Regions from separate parts of the Streptomyces cynarae genome, predicted to be linked through region 2. Evidence: riboswitches for the same ligand, from Rfam matches in the RefSeq annotation. Region 2 holds a riboswitch; the other holds the start of a gene.
The links. A riboswitch is a leader RNA that binds a small molecule or an ion and turns the genes downstream of it on or off. The one in region 2 is predicted to bind ZMP and ZTP.

Region 1 (13,959 bases), 5.0 Mb from region 2:
CTGGGAGACGCACGGCCCGATCCCCGAGAACTCCGCGATGGACTCCGACGCCGGACTGTTCGTGCGCCGCGACCCTGAACACGCGGGCCCCGACCTGATGTTCCACTTCTACCAGGTCCCGTTCACCGACAACCCGGAGCGCCTCGGCTACGAGCGGCCGGAGTTCGGCGTCTCGATGACCCCGAACATCCCCAAGCCGAAGAGCCGCGGCCGGCTGTACCTCACCAGCCCGGACCCGTCCGTCAAGCCCGCTCTCGACTTCCGCTACTTCACCGACGAGGACGACTACGACGGCCGCACCCTCGTCGACGGCATCCGCATCGCCCGCGAGATCGCGAAGACCGAGCCGCTGGCGGGCTGGCTGAAGCGGGAGGTGTGCCCCGGCCCGGACATCACCGGTGACGAGGAGCTGAGCGAGTACGCCCGCAAGGTCGCCCACACCGTGTACCACCCGGCGGGCACCTGCCGCATGGGCGCCGAGACCGACGACCTCGCCGTCGTCGACCCCGAGCTGCGCATCCGCGGCCTGGACGGCATCCGCATCGCCGACGCCTCCGTCTTCCCGACCATGACCGCCGTCAACCCGATGATCGGGGTGCTGATGGTCGGGGAGAAGGCCGTCGACCTGATCGGAGGTGGTCTGTGATGAGCACTCCCGTCTCGAGCACACCGGTCTTCTCCGTGGACGGCCTGTGGAAGGTCTTCGGACCCAAGGCGGACCGCGTCCCCTGCGACCCGGAGCTCGGTGCGCTGAGCCCCGCAGAGCTGCGCGAACGCACCGGCTGCACGGCTGCCGTGCGCGATGTGAGCTTCGACGTCCGCAAGGGCGAGGTCTTCGTCGTCATGGGTCTGTCCGGCTCCGGCAAGTCCACGCTGGTGCGTTGTCTGACCCGCCTCATCGAACCGACCGCGGGCACGATCGTCATCGACGGCGAGGACGTCCGCGCCATGGACAGGTCCCGGCTGCGCGAACTGCGCCGCCACCGGGCCGCGATGGTCTTCCAGCACTTCGGCCTGCTGCCGCACCGCACGGTCCTCGACAACGTGGCCTACGGTCTGGAGATCCAGGGCCTGGGCAGGTCCGAACGCCGCGAGAAGGCCGCCGAGGTCGTCGCGAAGGTCGGCCTGGAGGGCATGGAGCACCGGCGGCCCGCCCAGCTCTCGGGCGGTCAGCGGCAGCGCGTCGGGCTCGCCCGCGCGCTCGCCGTCGATCCCGAAGTGCTGCTGTTCGACGAGCCGTTCAGCGCGCTCGACCCGCTGATCCGGCGTGACATGCAGGAGGAGGTCGTCCGGCTGCACCGCGAGGAGGGCCGCACGATGGTCTTCATCACGCACGACCTCAACGAGGCCCTCAAACTCGGCGACCGCATCGCCCTGATGCGCGACGGCCGCGTGGTCCAGCTGGGCACTCCCGAGGAGATCGTGGGCTCCCCGGCCGACGACTACGTCCGCGAGTTCGTCCGCGATGTCCCGCGCGAACAGGTCATCACGGTCCGCAGCGCCATGCGCGCCGCGTCCCTGGAGGAGGCGGGCAGCGGCCCGGCGGTACCGCCGGACGCCACGGTCTCCGAGGCGATCGAGGCGGTGGCCCGGGCGGGTGCCCCGGCGCGGGTGGTGGACGACGGCCGCTGCCTGGGCCTGGTGGACCCGGAGGCCCTGCTCGGGGTGGTCGCCGGGGTCGCGGCGAGCAACGAGGCGCCGACCGGGGACACCACGGACGAGGAGACGTCGGCCGCAACGGCTCGGGCCAGGAAGTCCGCGGCCGGGATGGCCGCCGTGGCCGCCGGCAAGCGTGCCGCCGTGGCGGCGCAGCTGGGCGACGGGGTCACTCCCGCGCGAGCCAAGCCGGGTGTGACGGAAGCACCCGGCAAGCAAGGCCCGGCGCACCGCCCGCCGGTCGGCACGAGCAAGGAGGACGCTTGATGGCCACGGTCACCGCAAGCGCCCCACGCACACTGCTGCCCGGCTTCGTCAAAACCCGCGCCGCCCGCAAACTCCTGGTGCTCGCGGTCATCGCCGCGGTCCTCGCACCGCTGGTGAACTCCCGCTGGCCGGGCGCCGGCTGGCCCGGCGCGCTCACCGTCGACCTCTCCAAGCCCCTCACCACGGCCAGCAACTGGATCATCGACAATCGGGACAGCCACCCCCTGTTCCTGTACTTCTTCGGCTACGTCAGCAACGCCGTCGTCGTCTCCGTGCGCGCCGTCTACCTGGTCCTGCTCGCCGCGGGCTGGCCGGGCGTGACGGTCGCGGCCGCCGTGGTCGCCTGGCGTGCTTCCGGTGTGCGCCTCGCCCTCGGCACCGCAGCGGCGTTCCTCGCCTGCGGTCTGCTCGGCATGTGGGTGGCGACCATGCAGACCCTCGCCCTCATGGTGGTCGCGGTCCTCGCCTCGGTTCTCGTCGGCGCACTGCTCGGCCTGGGCGCCGGTCTGTCCGACCGGGTGGACCGCGCCCTGCGCCCGGTCCTGGACACCATGCAGGTGCTCCCGGCGTTCGCCTACCTCCTGCCCGTGGTCCTGGTCTTCGGCATCGGTGTGCCCGCCGCCGTCCTCGCCACGGTCGTCTACGCCGCCCCGCCGATGGCCCGTCTGACCGCCCTCGGGCTGCGCGGCGCCGACAAGGAGGTGCTGGAGGCGGTCGACTCCCTCGGCGCCACCGCACGGCAGCGCCTGCTGACCGCCCGTATCCCGCTCGCCCGCAAGGAGCTCCTCCTCGGCCTCAACCAGACGATCATGATGGCGCTGTCCATGGCGGTCATCGCCTCGGTGATCGGCGCCGGCGGCCTCGGCGACCGCGTCTACCAGGCGCTGGCGTCGGTCGACGTGGGCGCCGCGCTGGCCGCGGGCATCCCCATCGTGCTGCTGGCCGTCGTCCTGGACCGGGTGACCTCAGCGGCGGGCAACCGGATCGGGCAGGAGCAGCGCAGCGCGCGCCCTGGGCCTACGCGGCCCTCGCCGCCGTCGCCGTGGCCCTGGCCGCGCGCCTGGCGGGCCGCCTCGACTGGCCCACGGGCTGGACGGTCAACATCGCCGAGCCCGTCAACCGCGCCGTCGACTGGATGACCGCCCACCTGTACTCCGGCGTCCCGGTCGTCGGCGGCACCGCCGACTGGGCGGGCCACTTCACCACCTGGGTCCTGGACCCGGTCCGCTCCGGTCTGCAGTGGCTGCCCTGGTGGTCGGTGCTGCTGATCGTCGCCGCCCTGGCCTGGCTGATCGGCACCTGGCGCACCGCGCTGACCGCCGTCCTCGCGATGGCCGCGATCGGCGTGCTCGGTGTGTGGAAGCCGTCCCTCGACACGCTGTCGCAGGTGCTCGCCGCCGTCGCCGTCACCCTCGTCGTCGGCTTCGCGACCGGCATCGCGGCCGCCCGCAGCGACCGCTTCGAGCGGCTGCTGCGCCCCGTCCTCGACGTCTTCCAGACGATGCCGCAGTTCGTGTACCTGATCCCGGTCGTCGCGCTGTTCGGCGTCGGCCGCGCCCCGGCCGTCGCCGCCGCCATCGTGTACGCCCTTCCGGCGGTCGTCCGGATCACCGCGCAGGGCGTGCGAAAGGTGGACCCGGCGGCGCTGGAGTCCGCCCGCTCGCTCGGCGCGACCAGTGGACAGCAGCTGCGCCAGGTGCAGCTTCCGCTGGCCCGCCCGGCCCTGCTGCTCGCGGTCAACCAGGGCGTGGTCCTGGTGCTCGCCGTCGTCATCATCGGCGGCCTGGTCGGCGGCGGCGCGCTCGGTTACAACGTCGTCTTCGGCCTCGCCCAGGGCGACCTGGCGACCGGTCTGGTGGCCGGGATCGCGATCGTCTGCCTCGGTCTGATGCTCGACCGGGTGACCCAGCCGACCGAGCGACGCTCGACGAAGGGAGCGTGACATGACACTGCACCGCAGGACGGCGCTGATCGCCGCGACGGCGGCCGCATGCTCGCTGCTCGCCGGGTGCGGCGCCGCCGACATGACCAAGCAGGCCTCTCCCTTCGCGAACGCCGGGGGCTCGAAGTCCGTGACCCTGTCCGTGCAGTCCTGGGTGGGCGCCCAGGCCAACGTGGCCGTGGCGCAGTACATCCTGGAGCACAAGCTCGGCTACCGCGTCGACACCGTCCAGGTCGACGAGGTGCCCGCCTGGGACGCGCTGAGCCAGGGCCGGGTCGACGCGATCCTGGAGGACTGGGGCCACCCGGACCAGGAGAAGCGGTACGTCGAGGACAAGAAGACGATCACCCGTGGCGGCGGCCTGGGGGTCACCGGTCACATCGGCTGGTTCGTGCCGACGTACCTGGCCAAGCAGCACCCGGACATCACCGACTGGAAGAACCTGAACAAGTACGCCTCCCTGTTCCGCACGGCGGAGAGCGGCGGCAAGGGCCAGCTGATGGACGGCTCGCCGTCGTACGTCACCAACGACAAGGCGCTGGTGCAGAACCTGAAGCTGAACTACCAGGTGGTCTTCGCGGGTTCCGAGGCGGCGCAGATCACGCAGATGAGGCAGTTCGCGAAGGAGAAGAAGCCCTTCCTGACGTACTGGTACGCGCCGCAGTGGCTGTTCAAGAAGGTCCCCATGACGGAGGTGAAGCTGCCGCCGTACAAGGAGGGCTGCGACGCGGACCCGGCGAAGGTCGCCTGCGCCTACCCGCACACGCCGCTGCAGAAGTACCTCAACGCCGACTTCGCGAAGAAGGGCGGCAAGGCGGCCCGGTTCCTGCAGAAGTTCAGGTGGACGACGGAGGACCAGAACGAGGTCGCCCTGATGATCGCCGACCAGAAGACGACCCCCGACGAGGCGGCGAAGAAGTGGGTGGACAGCCACGAGTCCACCTGGAGGTCGTGGCTGTCCTGATCCCGCCGAACCCGCCTACAGCCCTTGGGCGATCTCGCCCAGCGCCGCTGTCGCCCGCCGCTGCAGCCAGGGTCCGAACGTGACCCGGGTGGCGCCGAGTTCGCCCAGCTCGGCGGGCGAGGGGCTCTCGCCGTCGAGCTTGGCGTAGGCGTTGAGCGGCCCCTGGATGCCGGCCCGCAGCAGCGGCAGTACGTTCGCCGGGGCGCCGATCGGATAGACGCAGTCGGCGCCCGCGGCGACGTACAAGGCCGCCCGCTCGATGGCGCGTTCCGGGTCCCCGTCCCCGCATGTGAACGTGTCGACGCGGGCGTTGAGGAACAGCCGGTCGCCTGCCGCGGCCCGCACCTCGGCGAGCCGCTCGGCGTGCTGCCGCGGGTCCTTGAGGGCACCTCCGCCGGAGTCCTCGAGGTTGCACCCGACGGCGCCCGCCTCCAGAAGCCGTTCCACCAGCTCCTTCGGGGCGAGTCCGTACCCGTCCTCCACGTCGGCCGAGACCGGCACATCGACCGCACGGGTGATCCGTGCGACCACCGAGAACATCTCGTCGGCGGGGGTGGACCCGTCCGCGTACCCCAGGGAGGCGGCGATTCCGGCGCTGGGCGTTGCGAGCGCCGGGAACCCGGCGTCCACCAGGGCCCGCGCGCTCGCCGCGTCCCAGGGCCCGGGCAGGACGAGCGGATCGCCGGGGAGGCGTCCGTGGTGCAGGGCGCGGAACGTGTCGACTTTGCTCACCACTCCATGCTCCCCGCCGGAATGCGTCGGGACACCATCAGCCGGTTCCAGCTGTTGATGACGGTGATGAGGGCGAGCAGGTGGGCGAGCCGGGCTTCGTCGAAGTGCCGGGCGGCCCGCTCCCACACCTCGTCCGGCACGAAGCCCTCTGTCAGTACGGTCACCGCCTCCGTCAGCGCCAGCGCGGCCCGCTCCCGCTCGTCGAAGACCTCCCCGGCCTCCTCCCAGGCGTTCAGCAGGTCCAGCCGCGACTCGTCGACCCCCTGCTTCCGGGCGATCGCCAGGTGCATGTCCAGGCAGAACGCGCAGTGGTTGAGCTGCGAGGCACGGATCTGGACCAGCTCGGCGAGGGCGGGGTCGCCGAGCCCCTTCTTCGCGGCCGCGCTCAGGGCCTGCATCGAGGCCCGGACCGCGGGGTCCAGGTGGGTGGTCCGAGCCGTCACTTGTACTGGCCGGGCTGGTAGTGCCCCGGCACCGCACGCGTCGTCACGCCGAACCGGTTCCACGCGTTGATCACCGTGATCGCGGCGATCAGCTGCGCCAGCTCGGCCTCCTCGAAGTGCTTGGCGGCTTTCTCGTACACCTCGTCCGGCACGAACCCGTCCGTCAGCACGGTCACCGCATCGGTCAGCTCCAGCGCGGCCACCTCCTTCTCGGTGTAGAAGTGCCGCGACTCCTCCCAGGCGCTGAGCTGGATGATCCGCTCGACGCTCTCGCCCGCCGCGAGCGCGTCCTTGGTGTGCATGTCCAGGCAGAACGCGCAGTGGTTGAGCTGCGAGGCGCGGATCTTCACCAGCTCGCGCAGCTTCGGGTCCAGACCCTGCCCGGCGGCCGCGTCGAGCCGGACCATCGTCCTGAAGACCTCGGGGGCGTGCTTGCCCCAGTCCATGCGGGGGGTGTGCTCGGGGGCGTACTCAACGGTGGTGGTGTTCTCGTTCGTCGTCATGTCTTCGACCCTATGAGCGAAGCAGCCCAGGGGTATGGTCCAGTTCCATGGGGAAAACGTGGGCCACTCTGGGCATCGACCTGCATCTGGAGCCGACCGGCCCGGGCCTGCGCCGGGGCCTGACCGACGCCCTGCGCGAAGCGGTCCGCACCGGCCGCCTGGCGCCCGGCACTCGGCTGCCGTCCTCCCGCTCGCTCGCCGCCGACCTGGGCATCGCCCGCAACACGGTCGCCGACGCCTACGCCGATCTCGTCGCCGAGGGCTGGCTCACCGCGCGCCAGGGCTCGGGCACCCGGGTGGCCGAGCATCCGGTGGCCGGGCCGCCCGAACGGCCCGCCCCGCATCCGCCCGAGCGCGGCCGCCTCCCCTACGACCTGACGCCGGGCACCCCGGATCTCGCCTCGTTCCCGCGCACCGCATGGCTCAAGGCCGCCCGCCATGCCCTCGCCGCCGCCCCGCACGACGCCCTCGGCTACGGCGACCCCCGCGGCCGTGTCGAACTGCGCACCGCGCTCGCCGGCTACCTCTCCCGGGTCCGGGGTGTGCGGGCCGACCCGGAGCGGATCGTGGTGTGCTCCGGCTTCGCGCAGGGCCTGAAGGTCCTCGGCGAGGTGCTGCGGGACCGCGGGGCGGGCTCGGTGGCCGTGGAGTCGTACGGCCTGTTCGTGCACTGGAACATCCTTCAGCGGGCCGGGCTGCGCACGGTACCGCTGCCCTTCGACGACCTCGGCACGCGGACGGAGGACCTGACCGGCATACCCGCGGTGCTGCTGAACCCCGCACACCAGTTCCCCCTCGGCGGCGCCCTGCGCCCGGAGCGCCGGTCCGCGGTGGTCGACTGGGCCCGTCGCACGGGCGGCCTCGTCCTGGAGGACGACTACGACGGCGAGTTCCGATACGACCGCCAGCCCGTGGGCGCGCTGCAGGACCTCGACCCGGACCACGTGGTGTACCTGGGCACCGCCAGCAAGTCCCTCGCCCCCGGGCTGCGCCTGGGCTGGATGGTCCTGCCCGCGTCCCTGCTCCCGGAGGTGCTGGCCGCCCAGCGGGCCGGCGGCTGGGCCACCGGTGTCCTGGAACAGCTCACCCTCGCGGAGTTCCTCACCTCGGGCGCCTACGACCGCCACGTCCGCGCCGCCCGCCTGCGCTACCGCCGCCGCCGTGACGCCCTGGTCGCCGCGCTCGCGTCCCGCGCCCCGAAGGTACGGGTCCGGGGCATCGCGGCAGGCCTGCACGCGGTGCTGCAACTGCCCCCGGACACGGAGGCGTCGGTGATCAGGGCGGCCACCTGGCAGGGCCTGTCACTGCAGGGTCTGTCGGCCTACCGCCACCCGTCGGCGACCACACGCCCACTGGACGCCCTGGTCGTGGGTTACGGAACACCACCGGACCACGCGTGGTCGGGGGCGCTGGAAGCGCTGTGCCGTGTGTTGCCCTAGGTGTGCTGACCGGATCAGGCAGCCTCCGCGGCCTGGGCAGGTGCCTCCCCGAACCGGGCGAGCGCCAGCGCACCCGCCACCGCCACCGCGAACCCCAGGACCGCCAGCCAGCTCAGCCCCTCCCGCGTACGGTCGCCCAGCCACACGACGCCCACCGCCGCCGGGCCCACCGTCTCGCCGACCACCATGCCGGCCGTCGCGACCGTCACCGACCCCCGCTCCAGCGCCGTCGTCAGCAGTACGAACGCCGCCCCGCCGCCCACCACCAGCGCATACGTCGCCGGATTGGCGAGCAGCCCCCACGGCGCCAGCGAGTCGATCAGCCGCACCGCCACCTCGACCACCCCGAACCCGAACCCGGCACCCAGCCCCAGCACCAGCGAACGCCCCCGCCCCGGCAACCGCCCCCCGGCCAGCCCGAGCACCAGCACGCACACCGCCGCCGCCAGCATCGCGTACCGGAGCCCCGCCGAACCGCCCCGGTCGCCCTCGGCCCCGGACGCCAGCCCCAGCATGGCGAGACCCGCGCACACCACCGCCACCGCGCCCCACTCGCTCCCGGTCAGCCGCACCCGCAGCAGCCGCGCCGCGACCACCGCCGTCACCGCCAGGCTGGACGCGAGCGCCGCGCCCACCGCGTAGATCGGGATCGACCGCAGCGCCGCGATCTGGAACAGGAACCCGAGCCCGTCCAGCGCGAGCCCCGCGAGATACCGCCATTGCCGCACGGCCCGCAGCAGCAGCGCCGCGTCCCCGCCACCGCCCCCGCCCGCCGCCCGCGCCGCGACCGCCTGCAACACCGTCGCCGTACCGAAACAGACCGCCGCGCCCAGCGCACACACCATTCCCACAAGCACAGAGCGACTGTAGGAGACATCCCGAGGACAGGGGCAGGGGTGAACGCGACGGCGGCGGTCTCTAGTCTGATTGCCGCACAGTCTCACCGAAGACTCAACGAATTCTCACTCGACGGGGGATCAACGAACATGGCGGACACACGTCGGCAACTGCGCTCGGGCACCGTCGTCCTCGGCGGCGTGGGACTCCTCGCCGCCGCCCTCACCGCCTGCTCCTCGGACCCGGACAAGCGCTGCGTCGACCGCGACAGCTACACCCTCGGCAAGGGCTACAAGGTCGTCTCCGACAAGAACTGCACGTCCACCAAGACGTCCGTGAACGGCGGCTGGTACTACGGCGGCAAGAAGAAGGGCGGCTTCGTCAACGGCGGTTCCTTCACCAAGCCCCGCAAGGGATCCGGAGGCTCCGGGAGCCACGGCGGCGTCGACCGCGGCGGCTTCGGCAGCGGTCACGGCAAGTCCGGCGGCTGAGCCGCGGTGGAACGCCGTACGACCGAGCCCCGCCCCGGCTGGCAGCAGACCGTCGAGGCACAGGGCCTGATCTATCCCCTCACCCGCTACCCGGACGACTCCCTGCGCCCCTACTGGGACGAGAGCGCCTACTACGTCTTCACGCTCGACGAGGTGGAGGCCCTCGAAGAGGTCGTCGAGGAGCTGCACGCCATGTGTCTGGCCGCCGCCGGGCACATCGTCGCCACGGACCGCTTCGCCGACCTCGGCATCACCGACCCGCGCGTGGCCGCCGCGGTCGCCGAGGCCTGGCACCGCCGCGCCGAACTCCCCTCCGTGTACGGCCGGTTCGACCTGCGCTACGACGGCACGGGCCCGGCGAAGCTCCTGGAGTACAACGCCGACACGCCCACCTCGCTCGTGGAGGCGGCGAGCGCCCAGTGGTTCTGGATGGAGGACCGCTTCCCCGGCGCCGACCAGTGGAACTCCCTCCACGAACGCCTCGTCGCCGCCTGGAAGAGGCAGGCCACGCTGCTCCCGCCCGGGGGCCCGCTGTACTTCGCGCACTCCGCCGACGACGAACTCGGCGAGGACCTGATGACGGTCGCCTACCTGAAGGAGACCGCCGAGCAGGCCGGCCTCGACACCGACTGGATCTCCATGGAGGAGATCGGCTGGGACCCGCTCTCGGAGCGCTTCGTCGACAACCGGCTCCGCTTCATCCGCAGCTGCTTCAAGCTGTACCCCTGGGAATGGCTCACCACCGACCGCTTCGGCGGCCACGTCCTCGACACCCTCGACAACGGCGGCGGCACCGGCAGCACCCTGTGGATCGAGCCCGCCTGGAAGATGCTGCTCAGCAACAAGGCCCTGCTCGCGATCCTCTGGGAGCTGTACCCCGGCCACCCGAACCTGCTCCCGGCCCACCTGGACGGCCCCCGGGAGCCGGCCCGCACCACGGGCTACGTCGCCAAGCCGCTCCTCGGCCGCGAGGGCGAGGGCGTCACGGTCCACGCGCCGGGCGCCGCGCCCGTCGTGCGGGAGGAGCCCTGCTGCTACCAGGAGCTGGCGCCCCTGCCCTCCTTCGACGGCAACCACGTCGTCCTCGGCGCCTGGGTCGTCGAGGACGAGTCGGCGGGCCTCGGCATCCGCGAGTCGTCGGGCCTGGTCACGGACGAGTACGCGCGTTTCCTGCCGCACGTGATCCTCTAGACACGGTCCGCGCGACGCCGAAGTACCGCCCGCAGCCGGTCCGGCCCCGCTTCCGGCCGCAGACGAACGTGTGCCCTTTCCCCGTCGCTCGCATGATGGACACGGGAACGGACCGCGCCGCGACGCCCGGTAGGCTGATCGACGGGCCGTGACTGGCGCGCTGGGATGGGACCGACCATCGGGGAGCGGCCCGGATGCGAGCGAGTGCCGTGCGCCTGGGCCAACCGTGAACCGTGAACGCTTCAAGCCACGCCGCCCGGAGGCCGACATGACAGAGCAGCAGCCCCTCTCCACCGAGTCCACCGCCTTCCGCGCCGCCCTCGACGTGATCCGCGCGGTCGAGCCCCGGGTCGCCGACGCCATCGGCCAGGAGGTCGCCGACCAGCGCGAGATGCTCAAGCTGATCGCCTCCGAGAACTACGCCTCCCCGGCCACCCTGCTGGCGATGGGCAACTGGTTCAGCGACAAGTACGCCGAGGGCACCGTCGGCCGCCGCTTCTACGCGGGCTGCCGCAATGTGGACACCGTCGAGTCGCTGGCCGCCGAGCACGCGCGCGAGCTGTTCGGCGCCCGCCACGCCTACGTGCAGCCGCACTCCGGCATCGACGCCAACCTCGTCGCCTTCTGGGCCGTTCTCGCCCAGCGCGTCGAGACCCCGGCCCTGGAGAAGGCGGGCGTCCGCCAGGTCAACGAGCTCTCCGAGGAGGACTGGGCCGAGCTGCGCCGCGCCTTCGGCAACCAGCGCATGCTCGGCATGTCCCTGGACGCGGGCGGCCACCTCACCCACGGCTTCCGCCCGAACATCTCCGGCAAGATGTTCGACCAGCGCTCCTACGGCACCGACCCGGCCACGGGCCTCATCGACTACGACGCCCTGCGCACCCAGGCCCGCGAGTTCAAGCCGCTGATCATCGTCGCCGGCTACTCCGCCTACCCGCGCCTGGTCAACTTCCGGATCATGCGCGAGATCGCCGACGAGGTCGGCGCCACGCTCATGGTCGACATGGCGCACTTCGCGGGCCTGGTGGCGGGCAAGGTGCTCACCGGCGACTTCGACCCGGTCCCGCACGCCCAGATCGTGACCACCACCACCCACAAGTCGCTGCGCGGCCCGCGCGGCGGCATGGTCCTGTGCGACGACTCCCTCAAGGACCAGGTCGACCGCGGCTGCCCGATGGTCCTCGGCGGTCCGCTCCCGCACGTGATGGCCGCGAAGGCGGTGGCGCTCGCGGAGGCCCGGCAGCCCGCCTTCCAGGACTACGCCCAGCGGATCGTGGACAACTCCCGTGCGCTGGCGGAGGGCCTGATGCGCCGCGGCGCCACGCTGGTGACCGGCGGCACCGACAACCACCTGAACCTGATCGACGTGGCCACCTCCTACGGCCTCACCGGCCGCCAGGCCGAGTCCGCCCTGCTGGAGTCCGGCATCGTCACCAACCGCAACGCCATCCCGGCCGACCCGAACGGCGCCTGGTACACCTCGGGCATCCGCATCGGCACGCCCGCGCTCACCACCCGTGGCCTGGGCACGGCGGAGATGGACGAGGTGGCGGGCCTGATCGACCGGGTCCTCACCACCACCGAGCCGGGCACCACCAAGTCCGGCGCCCCGTCCAAGGCGGCCCACGTCCTGGACGAGAAGGTCGCCCAGGAGATCGCCGAGCGGGCGACCGACCTGGTGGCGGGCTTCCCTCTGTACCCGGAGGTCGACCTGGGCTGACCACTGCCGGTCACCCGAGCTCTCCGAGATCGATGAGCTCCTGACGCGGCGGCTCGGCCACCCGCTGAGCCGCGCGCGCGCCGTCGTACGACCAACGTGCCACCGGCACCCAGCGCCAGCCCCGCCCCGAGCCCCACGGCCGCCCAGCGCAGGTCGTCCGGAAGACCACCCCGGGCGCGGCGGGCGCGGCCCCGAAGAGGCCGTCCCGCTCCAACCGCTCGAAGACGTCCTTCGGCACCCGCCGCCACCGGATGTCGTCGTCGGCCACGTCCGGCGCCGGGTCCGACCGCACCCAGGGCGTCCCGTCCGCCGCCAGGAACACCTGGTCCTGCCGCTCGATGGCCACGTCGCCCCCGGGTGCCCGGCGCGTGTACGGCCACCCCCCGATCCCGGTCAGCGCCCACACCACCGTGGCCCGCGCCCGCGGATACCGACCCCGCTGCCACGTCTCGGGCACCCGCTCCGTCCGTGTCTCCGTCGGCGCCAGCAACTGCCACAGCAGCGCGAACCGCCGGTCACCCGAGCGTAAGGTCGTCGTGCGGCCCGAATCGCCCGTCACGACCAGTGCCAGATCGGGTATGTCCCTGCTCATGGCCCGCGCCGGCACGGCAGCCCCGCCCAGCGCCACCACCGTGGCCACCGCCGTCGTGACCAGCGCCCCCACCAGCCCGCCGAGCCCGCGCATGCGACCCCCTCAGTTGTCATGCTCCTTGTTACACCGTCGCAGAAAGATCGGATCACAGCTGTTCCCGGCCAGTTCCAGCCCGGCCCCCCGGACCTGAGAGAATGGTGAACATGGCCTCTGACAGTCCTCGCGTGCTCTCCGGTATCCAGCCCACCGCGGGCTCGTTCCACCTCGGCAACTACCTCGGCGCCGTCCGCCAGTGGGTTGCCCTGCAGGAGACCCACGACGCGTTCTACATGGTCGTCGACCTGCACGCGATCACCGTTCCGCAGGACCCGAAGGACCTGCGCGCCAACACCCGCCTGGCCGCCGCCCAGCTGCTGGCGGCCGGGCTCGACCCGGAGCGGTGCACGCTCTTCGTCCAGAGCCACGTCCCCGAGCACGCCCAGCTCGCCTGGATCATGAACTGCCTCACCGGCTTCGGCGAGGCAAGCCGCATGACCCAGTTCAAGGACAAGTCCGCAAAGCAGGGCGCCGACCGCGCGAGCGTCGGCCTGTTCACCTACCCGATCCTCCAGGTCGCCGACATCTTGCTGTACCAGGCGAACGAGGTCCCGGTCGGTGAGGACCAGCGGCAGCACATCGAGCTGACCCGCGACCTCGCCGAGCGGTTCAACGGTCGCTTCGGCGAGACGTTCACGATCCCGCGGCCGTACATCCTCAAGGAGACGGCGAAGATCTACGACCTCCAGGACCCGTCCATCAAGATGAGCAAGTCGGCGTCCACGCCGAAGGGCCTGATCAACCTGCTGGACGAGCCGAAGACCACCGCGAAGAAGGTCAAGAGCGCGGTCACGGACACGGACACCGTGATCCGCTACGACGTGGAGCAGAAGCCGGGCGTCAGCAACCTGCTGACGATCTACTCGACCCTCACCGGGACCCCGATCGCGGACCTGGAGCGGCAGTACGAGGGCAAGGGCTACGGCGCGCTCAAGACGGACCTCGCCGAGGTCATGGTCGAGTTCGTGACGCCGTTCAGGGAGCGCACCCAGCAGTACCTGGACGACCCCGAGTCCCTCGACTCGATTCTCGCCAAGGGCGCGGAGAAGGCCCGCGTCGTCGCCGCGGAGACGCTGGCGCAGGCCT
Region 2 (13,959 bases):
ACACAGTGGCGCGACCGTGCCGGATTTTCACCGGGCTTCCAGACACACCGTCGTCCTGACGTCCAAGACGGTACCGACCCGCGGCCCAGCGGCCAAGATGGTCTGCCTCACGTGGCACGCGCACCACGTCCCTCGACTAGCCTCACGCCCATGACGATCCGGCTGATCCTGGTCACCCCCGCCCTGGGACCGGTTGCCCCGCAGGTGCCCATCGACGGAGACGTTCCGCTGGACGCACGTGCGCGGCAACAGGCCCGTGATGCCAGGGGGGTTCTGCCGCCGGCCGACCGCTACCTGTGCGCCCCCTCCCGACGGTGCACGCAGACCGCCGAAGCGTTCGGGCTGGAGGCCCTGACCGAGCCGGCGCTGCGCGATCTGGAGCTGGACAGCTGGAAGGGCCGCAGCCTCGACGAACTGGCCGCGACCGAGCCGGAAGCGCTCGCCGCCTGGACCACGGATCCCACCGCCGCGCCACACGGCGGCGAAGCGGTGACCGATCTGTGCCGGCGGGTCGCCGACTGGCTGGACGGCCTTCCGGACGACACCGGCAGGCTACTCGCCGTCGCGGACCAGTCGGTGGCCCGTGCCGCCGTGGTGCACGCCCTCATGACTCCGGCGCAAGCCTTCTGGCGCATCGACGTGCCTCCGCTGACCTGCGTTCAGCTCACCGGCCGATCCGGACGCTGGAACCTCCGCATGAGATGACCGGACCAGCGGCCAGCAGAGCCAGCAGCCTGCACCCCGAACGCGAGGGCCAACTGGTGTACGGGGGGCCTTGGCTGAGCAGCACCCGCTAGGGCAGCTCCCAAGAGGAGCCCGGCCAAGAGCCTTCGAGCGGCCCAGGACGGCGACACGTCGAACACCACGTGGTGCCCCGCGACCGCCGGCCCGGCACTCGCCGTGCTGCGCTGCGACGACTTACCTGTCCACGCGGCATCGTCACACTGACGGAGTCCGTGCGAAGGCTTCGTCGCAGCCAGGTCCCTGACCAGCAGTCCAGCTGAAGGACAGAGGGCGTTCACGGAGGCCATGTCCAAGAGCCCGCCCGCACAAGCGCGTCCCCCTACGAGACGGAATCGCCGGCTACCGCAGGACGTACGGCTTGCACGTACGTGAGCCAGGGACGTACGTCGCCGCCACCCCGTACCTCGAAGCCCGCGTCGCGGATGAGGCCGTCGAGCAGGTCGACGCGGTTGTGCGCCATGGCGTGCCCCGCTCCGCCGTGCACCAGATGCCGGCCGACGGCGCTCTTCGGCGGCCGGAACTCGACGACGAGGAGCCGCCCGCCGGGGCGCAGCACACGGCACATCTCTCCCAGCGCCGCAGCCCGGAGCTCCTCCGGCAGGTGGTGCAGCATCAGGCTGGTGACGACGGTGTCGAACGAGGCGTCCGGTAGGTCGAGGGACTCGGCGATGCCTTCCTTGTAGGTACATGGCGCACTTCCCGGCCGGAGCTTCCTGCGGCGGGCGTAGGCGAGGACCGGCGATGAGGGATCCACGCCGGTCACCGCGCCGTCGCGGCCCACCTGGGCGGCCATGTGCCGGGTCAGGTAGCCGGTGCCGCAGCCCACGTCCAGGACGCGGTCCCCGGCTTGCGCACCGCTGAGTTCGGCGAGACGGGTGAAGGCTCGGCGGCGGAGGCCGACGAAGCACAGACTGCCGAAGATTTCGTACGCGTGAGGGGTTCCGATCGTCACGCCGGGGGTGTCCGGGTGGCGTTTGCCGTGCATCAGGTGTCCGAGGGACATGGCCCTCCTCCATAACTTAGTCACAACTAAGTACGGCCGCTAACTTAGTCCGAACTAAGAAGCCTGGCAAGGGTCGGCATACGATGTCGGGTGTGACCGAGTCCCACCCCCGTACGCGGACGCGCCTGCCCGCCGCCGAACGCCGCGCGTCGATCCTCGCGGCGGCCACGGAGGTCTTCTCCGAGACCGGCTACCAGCGCGGCAAGGTCTCCGACATCGCCAGACGCGTCGGCGTCACCGAACCGGTGGTCTTCCAGAACTTCGGCTCCAAGTCCGCGCTGTACCAGGCTGCTCTCGACCACGCCACCGAGGCGGTGTCCGCACTGCTGAACCGGGCGGCCGACTCCGGTCGCCCGGTCCCCGAGGTGCTCGCGACCTTCCTCGATCCGGCCCACATGGACCGCTTCCACCAGCCCGGCTCACACGGATTCCTCTTCGCGGATGCTGCGGCCCTGGCTCACGACCCGGCGCTCGGCGAAGCCCTCCGCCAGGTCCACCGGCACTTCGCCGACACGCTCGCCGACCTGCTTCGGCGCGGCCAGAGCGTCGGCACCATCCGCGACGACGTCGAGCCGCACACCGCAGCCTGGTGGCTCGTATCCCTCCTGGCGGGCCGCGCGTTCCGCACGGCGGTCGTTCCCGACCGCGACAGGGTGGAGGCCGAGTTGACGGACATGGCGCTGCGGTCGTTGCTGCCCGAGAAGCGTGAGAAGCCGCTGAGCCCCTGAGCCCCACCGCTGCGCCTCCCACGGCGGACCGGGCGGACCGGGCGGACCGGGGCGGTGATGTGGTACCACTCCGGAACAGCTGTATCCGTACGGCAGTTCGGACAGCTTGCCGCAACCACCGCCGTCGATTCTGCTCCGGCACCCTTCATCAAAGGCTGACCGGTCCTTGGGCGGTCGGCCCCGTCCGGAAGTGGCGGCCCTGCTCGTACTCGGCACGCACGGGATAGGCCGCACTGAACTCGGACCAGGCAGTCGCGCGACGTCCTCTTCGCCAGGCTGGGCTGGGTGCGGTACAGGAAGTTCGTGTGCGCCGGACCCACCACCGCCGCCCGACCAGAGAACCGAAGACCTGGACACCGAAGGGCCACCTGACACCGGCGGCATAGCCGGAGCCCAGCCGACCCGGCACCGCACCACATTCCGGGAAGTGCCGTTCGGGGATCGCCCACTGGTGGAGGGCTACGAAGCCGTCCGTGTCGGCCAGGTCAGGCGCTGGGGTGCATGGCAGTCTTCAGCTTCCATCCGCTGCCTGTGCAGCCGTCCTGGAGCGGGGGGAACCGGTGCCCTTTCACGTCCGTGCTGTACTCGTGCGACTGACCGCAGTCGCATTCGTAGATTCCGGACTCAGGCACGATCATCCTGCGGGGTGGCGGGGAGACCGATGAGCCAGTCCGGCCCGAGACTCCTTGATGCGGTGGGTGGCCCGTGCGCGCACCGGTGCCCAGGATGCGGCGCATGGTGGTGCGCCTCGGTTCGCACGATGCGGCGCATCGTCCAGTGCGGTGCGCACCGCGCACCCGGATTCATCCCCGGCGGCGTCGGGGCGGGCGCGCGGACCGCCACGGGTGTGGTCGGCCGCCTGGGTACTGCCGTGAGCGGCGCCGGACCGGCGGCGGCTTTGGAAACGGATACAGCGCCGCCCGCAGCCGGACCGCGTCGGTTCCCGGCCTGCGACGCACCCCGCTCCGCCGCCCGCGCCTTCATCCGCTGGCACCGCGACACCGACCGCGATCGGAAGGCCCCTCCCTCTCTTGCTGGAAGGCACTGCCGAGGCTTACGTGCAGTTCTCCGACGAGTACTACGAGATGGCACCGGCACTGGAAGCCGTCCAGCACGTCTGTGATCTCAAACCGCTCACACAGGAAGTCGTCTCGGCCTTGCACCTGAAGTGCGGCTTGAAGATCTTGCCGAGGACATCGCTCAGATCGACTATCCGATCTAGTGCTCTGACCGCGTAGGTTCACCGGCTTGCTCCGCCGCTCCGGCTGACAACGGCTGATCGCGACAGGAACAGCGGACAGAGACTCGGGGTCTCGGCAGTCGACCCCGGTGTCGTCAGTGGTGGAACAGTCTGAGGCCCGTGCGTGTGAGCGTGATCTGGTGCTCGCGGCAGGCGTTCTCGACCTCGTCGGACCTGATGGATCCGCCCGGCTCGGCGATGTATTCAACGCCGTGGCGGTGGGCGTGGTCGACGTTGTCACGGAAGGGCAGTGCGCCATCGGAGACGAAGGCGACGCCGGTGAGGCGTTGCCGCCACTGCTCACGCTGATCCGGGGTCAGCGCGTCGGCCGGTGTGGACAGTACCTGTGCCAGGCGCCCGCTCTCGTCCGGGGTGAGGTCGCCCTCGATGAAGCGGATCTGCCAGTTGATCCGGTCCTGGCGCCGGACGCCCGGTTGGAAGGCGAGGGCGCGCACGGCCGGGTGGCGTCGCAGCCACCAGGTGTCGACTTTGCCCCCGGCCAGACGGGTGCAGTCGACACGGGACTGCTGGCCGGCACCGATCCCCAAGGTCATCCCGTCCCGCAGGTAGCACACCGAATTGGACTGGGTGTAGCGCATGACCGCCAGCCCCAGCAGCAGGTCGTCCACTGCGGTCTTGGGCAGTGCACCGACCACGGGGGCGTCGAGCAGGGCGGTGGAAAGCTGCACCTGATCGCGTTCCTGGGCCAGCCGCAGGCCGAAGACTTCCCGCGCTTCGAACTGTGAAGGTGTGAACGTCTTGTCTGCCTCCAAGACCAGGAAGCGGCCGTTCTTCTTCCTGCTGAGCCGCTCGACTGTGCCCGGTGCGTAGCCGGGGGCGATGATGCCGTCGCAGACCACGCTGGTCAGCAGCTCGGCGAGCTCGGCGTCAACCGGGTGGGAGACGGCGGCGAAGTCGCCGTAGGAGGACTTCGGATCGGCATCACGCGCGCGCAGGTAAGCACTGGTCAGGGCGCCGACGCTGTCGCCTGCGACGCCGTAGAGCCCCGCGGTGACCTCGTCGACGGGGCCGGACACGGCCGCGCCGGCGGGTGAGACGTGCTTGAAGGAAGCTGCTGCCGGCCTGCCAAGCGATTGGCTCGCCTCACGCACGAGCTGCCACCCGTTGAGCGCGTCCAGCAAATTGATGAGGGACGGTTGTCCGTGCAGCACCCGAACTGGCCATCGGTCGGGCATCACCGGAGCGGCGGGCGCCGCTGCCTGGTGCGGATTGGTTCCGTAGCGCAGTTCCACGTTCTGGCCTCCTCAGCGGGACATCGCTGATGGAGGCGCCCAGGCGGTCGACGCTCACATCGGAACATGGCCACTCCCCGGTGGTGATCCACCCTCGCCAGTTGCGGCCGGGCCCAACTTTATCGGCAAGCAGTACGACGTGACCGCTCAGACCGCAAAGACACAAGGGCGCCTGCCCCAGCGGAAGCCCTTCTCGCTGCGAATGCGGGCGCGTTCTCGGCGCTCGGCGGCCAGGACGTAGCGGTGCCGGGCGTTGGCGTTGCGCCAGCGTAGGCGAGTTCGCCGGTGGTTCGGTTTCGGCGGATCAGCAGGTGGCGGTGGCCGGAAGCACCGCTGGCGAGGTCGATGTAAGCCCAGTCGTTGGCCCCGGAGTCCTAGCCCGGACACCAGGGGACAAGTAGGGGCCTTCACCGAGCTGCTCAACTTCCGACTGCTGCCGAGGCTGAAGAACATCGGCAACATCCGCCTACGCCGCCCGCACGACACCCCGCCCGGCTGGCCCACGCTCGGCGGCCCGCTGACAACCCGGGCCATCAAGTGGGACCTGGTCGCGCAGCAGTACGACCAGATGGTCAAGTACGCCACCGCCCTGCGCCTGGGCACCACGGAGGCCGAACAGGTCCTGCGCCGCTTCACCCGCGGCCGCCCCAAACATAGTAGACAGTGTCTACGACCCCTGGTAGACACTGTCTATGACTGATGAGGGCTCCCTTCGGGAGCGGCTGATCGATGTCGGGGTCGACCTCGTGCTGACCGAGGGCTCCGCGTCCGTGGGCCTGAGGGAGATAGCCCGTCGAGCGGGGGTGTCGCACGGGGCGCCGCGTCGGTACTTCCCCACGCACCACGCGCTACTGTCGGCTATCGCCCGTCGCGGCTTCGAGGACCTCGGAACCCGGTTCGAGGCCGCGGTCTCCGGCACGACCACATCACGCGGCGAGCTGGATGCCCTCGCGCGGGTGTACGTCGGGTACGCTTTGGAACGCCGCGGCATGTTCGAGCTCATGTGGCGGCACGACCTGCTCGACAGCGCGCCGCAGCCATCGGACCAACCGAGGCTGCGCGAATCGACCCTCCCGCTGTTCGGACACATCACCGAGCTCGTCGCCCGATGCCGATCGGAACGGGCTGCCACGCAACGCACCGGCGGGCCGAACGAGGCCGCACCGCCGCCTGCCGTGACCGCCGCCGCCCTGTGGTCGAACCTGCACGGCATCGCCCAGCTGTGGGCCTGGGGCAGCCTGCAACTCGCCCTCGGGGCCCCACCGCTGGGCGGTGACCCCGGCGACGACCAGCGCGACCGGCTCATCACGGCAGTTCTGGACGCCCATCTTGGCCCGATGACCTCATGACCGCACCCGTACAGCGGCAGCTCGCACTTCTGGTCAGCGTGGCCGGCGCAATGATCGTCGCACTGGACGGCACCATCCTGCTCGTGGCACAGCCCAGCCTGCAGCGTGATCTCGGCGCGAGCATGGTGCAGATCCAGTGGACGAGCACCGGCTACCTGGTCGCGGTGGCCGCGTTGCTCGTCATCGCCGGGCGCCTCGGGGATCGTTACGGGCATCCTCGCCTGCTGCTCGCCGGCGTCCTGGGCTTAGGGGCCGCCTCCGCCGGGATCGCGCTCGCGCCAACCGTCGGCTGGGTGATCGTCCTGCGCGCGATGCAGGGCGGCTTCGGCGCGCTCCTGCAGCCTGCGACGCTCGCGCTACTGCGGCTGGCGTATCCCGCGGACCGGCTCGGCACGCCCATCGCCATCCGCACCAGTGCGATCGCGGTGGCGGCGGGGTCCGGTCCGATCCTCGGCGGTGTGCTCGTGGCGCAGCTGGGCTGGCGCGCCGTGTTCTGGGTCAACGTGCCTGTCGCGTTCGTCATCGCCGCTCTCGTCCTCGCCGTGCGGACGCCGACACCTGAACGTGCCAACTCTTCGCGGCTCAACCTCACCGGTGCGGGCCTGCTCGCGATCGCGCTCGCAGTCCTGGTTCACGCCCTGGCCGACGTACCCGCGCGGGGGTGGACCGCCTCGCCGACGCTGCTCGAACTCCTCACCGTCACAGGCGTCGCAGCGGTCCTCGCCCGGCACGAACGCCGCACCACACACCCGATCGTTCCGCCGGCCGTGGCGCGGTCCGCACCGGTGACGGCGTCGATGGCAATCCTGTTGGTCACCACCGCCGGCCTGTTCGGCGCACTGTTCAGGGCCACGTTCTACCTCCAGGACACACTCCGCCTCGACCCGCTCGCCACCGGTCTGCGCGTCCTACCGCTGACCGCGCTCATGGTCCTCGGCGCACCGGCCGCGGGCGCCGCACTGCGCCGGTACGGTGCGCGCCACACCGCGATCGCCGGTACGGCCCTCGTTGCGGTCGGCATCGCGGGGCTGTCCCGGCTCGGTCCGACCAGCCCGTGGATGGCCATGACCGCAGCCTTTGCCGTCATCGGTGCCGGGTTCGCCACAGTGATGGTCACTGCCACCGGGACCGTCGTCGGCGACGCGCCGCCCGGGTACGCCGGGGTCGTCGGTGGGCTCAAGCAGACCGCCATGAACATCGGTCCGACCCTCGGCATCGCCGTCGCGGCCGGCGCAACCGGGTCCGCAGTTTCAACGATGAGCCCTGCCCTGCTGGTCCTGGCCGCACTCGCCGCACTCGGCCTGCTCCCTGCGTCGCAGCTACCCCGACGCCCGGCCCAGCAGGAAGGACACGGCACGACCTCCACGTGCCCGACGCAAGCACCAACACCGCAGGCGGCACCCGCTCGACACACAAACGCCCGGCGCCGGCGACGGCGCCCACCGGCGACGCCGGCGCATGGTTGGCACCAAGCGGTCACGCTTCTTGCAACAACCGTGATGTGCCAGTCTGCTTGGCACCATTTCCGAAGATCCAAGGTCCTCGGTGGTGGTGGGCACTTTCTTTCACGCCATGAGAAGCGTGAGCGTGGGCAGGGCCGCAGGCGCTCCTGACGGAACGGCAGGTGGATTGTTCTGGTCGCACCTCGCCAGATGGAATTAACTCCTCGTCTCGCTAGGTTCTGTCCGCTCCGCCAGCGGCGCCCAGCCGCACCCGGTGACGCTGGAGGTCGACCTCGGCGACCTTCACCGTGATCAGCTCGCCTTCATCGACAAGCTGATCCGGGGTCGCGACCAGCTCGTCAGTCAGCTCTGACAGGTGAATGAACCCCACAACGTCAGGAGCAAGCTCCACGAACACACCAAAAGGAACGATCTTGGCGACTGGTCCAGTGAGGACCCGGCCGACCTGATCCGCAAACCGAATGAGTGGATCTTCCTGCAGAGCCTTCATCGAGAGCGTGACCTGTCCGGAGCGCGTCTCGGCCATAATCACCTCAGCGGTGATCCGCTGGCCAACTTCAACTGCCTCGGAGGGGTGGTTGATCCAGCCCCACCTCAGGTCCGGCACCCGGATGAAGCCGGTGCAGAGGCCATCCGGTTCGCCATCTAGATGAACGAAGACTCCGAAGTTGTGAACCCCGGAGACCGTCCCAGCGACGACCTGCCCTCGCTCAAACGCGAGGAGAAAGGACCGCAAGGCCGGAATCTCGCACGCCCTGGCGGAGAGGTGAAGCTGACCTTCGCGCCAACGCCCGATCTCTTCGGCATGCATCTCCTGGCCGACCTCAAACAGCTCGGACGGATGCTCCATCCGACGCATCGACGCCTCATGTCGAGGGATCCGACCGATTTCGGGTTTCTCCCCTTCGGCATCCAGGAGCTGCACTAGGACGTCCGCTCCGTCGAACCCGGTGACCTTCACCGTTCTCACGACTCCCGGCCGGAGGTGGTTGATCAAGGACTGCATGCGAGGGTCAGGGGCCGGCTCGGACATGGAGGTGAGCCTAGTACTCCAGCTGTAGATCGTGATCTTCATGCCTGATGTGCTTTCACGTCTGTTGGCGGATGAGCACTCGAGCTGGCGAGCTGTGCCTTCCGAATGGCAGGGCAGGGACTCCAGGTGGCCTGTCAGACAGGCACTTGCAGGGTCACACGCTTGACCTCAACCAAGCTTGAGCTTCTAGGTTCCTTCCAGCCGCAGGAACCGACCAGCGGTGCCTTTTCAGGGAGGTTCGTAGTGACCGAGCACACACCCCACATCGAGATCCCCAACCGCTACCGCTATGCCGTGATCCCGCACATCATGGTCGACGACGCCGCCGCGGCGATCGATTTCTACAAGCGGGCGTTCGGCGCCCGTGAGGACTTCAGGATCGACGCTCCGGGCGGCGGGATTCTGCACGCCGAGATCACCATAGGACGGTCGACCCTGATGTTGGGCGACGCCAGCGTGGGCGAGGCGGAGGCCGCCTCCTTCGCCGCGCCGACCTCACTCGGCGGAGGTACGTCCGTCACGCTGCACGTCTTCGTGCCGGACGTCGACAGCCTGGCGGAGCGCGCGGAAGCCGCCGGCGCTGAGATCATCCAGCCGCCGAAGGACATGTTCCACGGTGACCGCACCGTCATCGTCAAGGACCCTTCCGGTCACATATGGGTATTTCTGACCCACGTGGAAGACGTCTCGCAGGAGGAGCTTCTGCGCCGACGGACCCTCCCGCAAGGGGACTCGGCCGCTATCTGAGGCCAGATCACCCCAAGGCCCGGCACCACCCCTCCCCCACGACAGCCCACGGAAGCACCAGGCCGCTTCGGAATTCGTCTGGTCGCGCGTCACCGGCAGCGAACGCGCACTCGCCCCTCTCATACCCGCTCTGCCACCCCAGCTACGACACCGCAGGCACTGGGAATCGATCGCCAACTGCCTCGCCAGGCCGGGAGCGAACACACATTACGCCCAGCTCAAGCCACTCCTGACGGAGTACGCCGACCAACTCGCCAGCGCGATCGACAGCAACAAGCCACGTGTTTGAGGTCCTCATCGACAGCCGAGTCCAAAAACAACAGTGCTTATATAAGTGCTGTTACGATGTTGCGCATGGCTGACAACCACGCGCTCGACCCGACGCAGCAAAGCCTCTGGCGGCCCCTGCGTCTGCTGCAGGCGTCCATGGACGCCGACATCGCCCGGATCTACTCCGAGCAACAGATCGACGGGCTCAAACCAAGCTTCGTCATGGAGTTGCTCCGGCTTCACGCTTGCGGACCCATGACCATCGCGGAACTGGCCGAGTCGGTTCAGCGCACACATTCGGCACTCAGCCAGAAGGTCGCCGCGATGCGCACGGCCGGCTGGGTTCAGACGGTCGTGGGCGACGACGCGCGCACCAGGAAGGTGACGCTCACCGACAAAGCCCGTCGTGTCGTGGATCGCCTGGCAGCGGAATGGCGGGCCACCGAGGCCGCCGTCGCTGACCTGGAGGCGGAGATTCCCTACCCGCTCTCCCAGGTCGTCGCCGATATCGAGCGGGCTCTTGAGCGCAAGAGTTTCCACGACCGGATCGCCGAGAAGCTGGCGGAGGATCCCGCATGGGGCTGAAGCGCACGCTGATCGACGTGACTCCGTTACGGTCGTCACCACCGTTCCGGCGGTTGTGGATCGGGCAGACCCTGTCCGGTTTCGGCGGCCAGATGACGCTCGTCGCCGTCATGTTCCAGGTCTGGCAGATGACGAAGAGCCCCACGTGGACGGGTGCCGTCGGGCTGGCCCAGGCGATTCCGCTCGTCGCGCTCGGACTGTTCGCCGGATCGCTCGTCGATCGAGTGGACCGCCGGAAGTTCTACCTGCTCACCACCAGCGGACAAGCCGTGTGTTCGCTCCTCCTCGCACTCCAGGCGTTCCTCGGGCACGTTCCTGCCGCCGGCGTGCTGGGGATCGTCGCGCTCCAGTCCTGCTTCGGCGCAGGCGGCGGCCCGGCCTCGCGCACCTTCGTCCCGCACCTTCTGCCCAAGCACCAACTGGCTGCGGGACTGGCGTTGAGACGCATCGCCTTCCAGGGCGCCATGCTGCTCGGCCCCACGCTCGCCGGATTGATCGTAGGCGGGCCGGGAGTCGGCACCTGCTACCTGATCGACGCCTTGACGTTCGTCGCCGCGCTCTACGGTGCCTTCGGCTTGCCCCATATGAACCGCGGAGACGAGCCCGCACGGCCCGGCCTGCGGGGGGTGCTGGACGGCCTGGCCTTCTTGGGCCGCACCCCCGTCATTCGCGGAGCCCTGCTCACAGACCTGGCCACCACCGTGCTGTCGATGCCCATCAGCCTGTTCCCCTTGATCAACGCCGAACGATTCAACGGCAATCCACGCACCCTCGGACTGTTCCTCACGGCCATCGCCGTCGGCGGCGTTACAGCGTCCTTCTTCTCGGGAACCTTCACCCGCTTCCCCCGTCCCGGCCTGGTCATGCTTGGCGGTTCCGCCGCCTGGGGCGCAGCGTTGACGCTGTTCGGCATGTCGCCCAACCCATGGATCGGTTTGGCTTTCCTCGTCATAGCCGGCGCCGCCGACACCGTCACCGTCGTCTCCCGGAGCACTGTCGTCCAGATGCACACGCCTCACGAGTTCCTTGGCCGCGTCAGTGCCGCTGAACAGATCGTCGGACAAGCCGGACCCGACATCGGCAACATGCGCGGCGGCCTCGTGGCAGATGTCACCTCAGGAGCAGCCGCCCTCGTCAGCGGCGGCCTGCTCTGCCTCGGTGCCGTGGCCGTAGTGGGCGCCACAACAGCAGACCTGCGCAGGTCCTCCGCGTCCTCCTCTGCCCATCCCGCTTCGGTCAGCCCATGAGCCTGGTCCGGAGGCAAACGCCTGGCGGGAGCAGCCCTTCGACATCCCGACTGGCCGACTATCGATCGGCGAAATGGCCAACTACGACTCGTCACGACGCGATGACATGGGCTTCCCTGTCCGCCGCTGGCCGTCTATCGGCGAAGTCACAGGGTCAACGTCGACTGACGGGTGATAGGCCAGGTGTCTGGGCCTCGCGCGAGAGGGTGTGGCAAGGTCGCCGGCCCTGTCCGATACACCAAGATCGGCGAGGACAGCGCCAAGGACTCCGGAGAGTAGGGAGAGAGGCAGGCCGATGGTCACCGTCGGGGACGGGCTCGACAAAGCAGTGCAGGGCGCGTTCACGCGCCCCATCCCCAAGTCCGCCGGGCCCAGATGCGGTACCTGGTCAAGCAGCTCAAGGGCACCAGGGCAGTCGCGCAACTGCTGCAGATCTCCCAGCGAACCGTCGAGCGGTACGTGAAGGACCAGATCAGAAAACCCCGCAAGGACCTCGCGGCGCGCTTGGAACGTGAGGTTACGAAGCGCCGGCAGCCGCAGATCCGGGCCAAGGCCAAGCAGACAGCAGCCACCACCTGCGGCATCGTTCTCGACACCCGCGCCCGATTCAGCTACACCGCCGCCCCCGACAGCACCGACGACCCGCGGCTGCGCCACCTCGCCCTCGCGCTGCCCCGCACTACGCCGGCCGCCTCTTCCAGGCTCGGGAGCAAGAGGTGGATTTCGAGCCCGCAGCTGAGGGCTTCGCCTTCGAGGTGGCTCAAGAGCTGACGGTGGACTACGAACCCGCCGAGGCCCTGTCACGCTTCTTCGCGGCTGCCGCCGTGGGGATCGAGGAGCAGCTGAGCTTGCCCGAGCACGGAGTCGTGATCGCCACTCGGGTGGTGCTGCGGCGCGCCCGCGCCGATACGTTCGGCTCTCATGAACTGGCGTTCAAGATCGCGGGCTATCTCGCCGCCCGCAAGGCGTTGGAACGCACGGGGTGCCCGCGCCTCTGAGTGCTGCCCCTCGCGACGAGGTAGCGGAACCTCACACTCAGCCGCGTTGGGGCGCTCATGGTGACGTTGCTCGAGGAGCCGGAGACGCCGGTGGCCGCGGCGCGGTCGAGAGTCTATGAGCCCCAGGCCGAGGTCGCATAGCGGAACGTGCGGCTGGAGACCGCGGCAGCAGCTGTCCGGCTGGTGATCATCCGCGAGGCAGCGGCCGCCGTGCTGGAGGGGATCTCCGGTGTGGGACAGGGCCTGGAGGAGCCGCCCCCCAGGCCGGTGGGGTGGAGATGCAATAGTGTCCCCGACGAGGGACGCAACGGAAGGGGTCGGGATGGCGACCACGACGGCGGACTTCGACCGCCAACTCGAGCCATACCGACCGGAGCTGCTCGCCCACTGCTACCGGATGCTCGGCTCGGTTCACGATGCCGAAGACCTAGTGCAGGAGACCTATCTGCGGGCTTGGCGGGCGCGGGCACGTTACGACCGAACCCGCGGCTCGCTGCGGACCTGGCTGTACCAGATTGCGACAAACGCCTGCCTGAATGCCCTGGAGAGCCGCAGCCGCAGACCGCTGCCGTCAGGGATGGTCGCGGAAAGCGATCCCCTCCAGCCGTTCGTCCACGGCGGCGAGGTCACCTGGCTGCAGCCGATGCCCGACGCGTTGCTGCACCTGGGGGACCCGGCCGGCGCAGCCGTCGACAGGGGCAGCCTGCGCCTGGCGTTCGTCGCCGCGCTGCAGCATCTCTCGGCGCGCCAGCGTGCCGCATTGATCCTGCGTGAGGTGCTCGCCTTCTCAGCGGCCGAGACCGCGGACGTGCTCGGCACGTCGGTCGCTTCGGTCAACAGTTCGCTGCAGCGGGCGCGTGCACGTCTGAACGAAGCAGGCGTCCGGGAGGACAGCGTCGCGGAGCCCTCACAGGCGGAACAACGGGCTTGCGTCGAGCGCTACATGAAGGCATTCGAGAAGGCGGACATCGAAGGAATCAAGCGGCTCCTCGCCGACGATGTCCTCATGGAGATGCCTCCGATGCTCAACTGGTTCGTCGGCCGAGACAATTACGCCCGGTTCATGGGCTGGGTCTTCGCAAAGGCCGGCAGCACCTGGAGTCTCGACCCGATTGCGGCGAACGGCCAGCCGGGCTTCGCGGCTTATCGCCGCGGCGACAGCGGCGCGTTCGAGTTGCACACCCTGCAGGTGTTCACCATCACCGACGCCGGCATCAGCAGGACCACCGTGTTCCAGGACGTCGAGGTCTTTGCAGCGTTCGACCTGGACACCACAAGCGGATCCTGAAGGCTGCTCCG

Region 1: another riboswitch for ZMP and ZTP. It lies ahead of N8I84_RS24605 (glycine hydroxymethyltransferase); the one in region 2 lies ahead of N8I84_RS01595 (phosphoribosylaminoimidazolecarboxamide formyltransferase).

Annotation. Positions count from the first base shown of each region.
Region 1 covers NZ_CP106793.1:5,344,576-5,358,534, forward strand. Annotated here, with positions in the region: gene N8I84_RS24550 (GMC family oxidoreductase) at 1-646, shown strand, start outside; gene N8I84_RS24555 (quaternary amine ABC transporter ATP-binding protein) at 646-1,923, shown strand; partial or broken gene N8I84_RS24560 (ABC transporter permease) at 1,923-3,865, shown strand; gene N8I84_RS24565 (ABC transporter substrate-binding protein) at 3,867-4,829, shown strand; gene N8I84_RS24570 (isocitrate lyase/PEP mutase family protein) at 4,845-5,561, opposite strand; gene N8I84_RS24575 (carboxymuconolactone decarboxylase family protein) at 5,558-6,004, opposite strand; gene N8I84_RS24580 (carboxymuconolactone decarboxylase family protein) at 6,001-6,507, opposite strand; gene pdxR (MocR-like pyridoxine biosynthesis transcription factor PdxR) at 6,555-7,946, shown strand; gene N8I84_RS24590 (DMT family protein) at 7,961-8,791, opposite strand; gene N8I84_RS24595 (hypothetical protein) at 8,933-9,274, shown strand; gene N8I84_RS24600 (glutathionylspermidine synthase family protein) at 9,281-10,465, shown strand; ZMP/ZTP riboswitch at 10,604-10,693, shown strand; gene N8I84_RS24605 (glycine hydroxymethyltransferase) at 10,734-12,185, shown strand; gene N8I84_RS24610 (hypothetical protein) at 12,196-12,870, opposite strand; gene trpS (tryptophan--tRNA ligase) at 12,981-13,959, shown strand, end outside.
Region 2 covers NZ_CP106793.1:298,964-312,922, forward strand. Annotated here, with positions in the region: gene N8I84_RS01580 (histidine phosphatase family protein) at 151-705, shown strand; gene N8I84_RS01585 (class I SAM-dependent methyltransferase) at 1,064-1,747, opposite strand; gene N8I84_RS01590 (TetR/AcrR family transcriptional regulator) at 1,840-2,475, shown strand; gene N8I84_RS01595 (phosphoribosylaminoimidazolecarboxamide formyltransferase) at 3,811-4,968, opposite strand; ZMP/ZTP riboswitch at 4,999-5,083, opposite strand; partial or broken gene N8I84_RS01600 (IS630 family transposase) at 5,116-5,241, opposite strand; partial or broken gene N8I84_RS01605 (Tn3 family transposase) at 5,378-5,668, shown strand; gene N8I84_RS01610 (TetR/AcrR family transcriptional regulator) at 5,661-6,317, shown strand; partial or broken gene N8I84_RS01615 (MFS transporter) at 6,314-7,645, shown strand; gene N8I84_RS01620 (S1 RNA-binding domain-containing protein) at 7,992-8,855, opposite strand; gene N8I84_RS01625 (VOC family protein) at 9,057-9,560, shown strand; gene N8I84_RS01630 (MarR family winged helix-turn-helix transcriptional regulator) at 9,915-10,415, shown strand; gene N8I84_RS01635 (MFS transporter) at 10,406-11,662, shown strand; partial or broken gene tpg (telomere-protecting terminal protein Tpg) at 11,958-12,375, shown strand; gene N8I84_RS01645 (hypothetical protein) at 12,436-12,660, shown strand; gene N8I84_RS01650 (sigma-70 family RNA polymerase sigma factor) at 12,983-13,948, shown strand.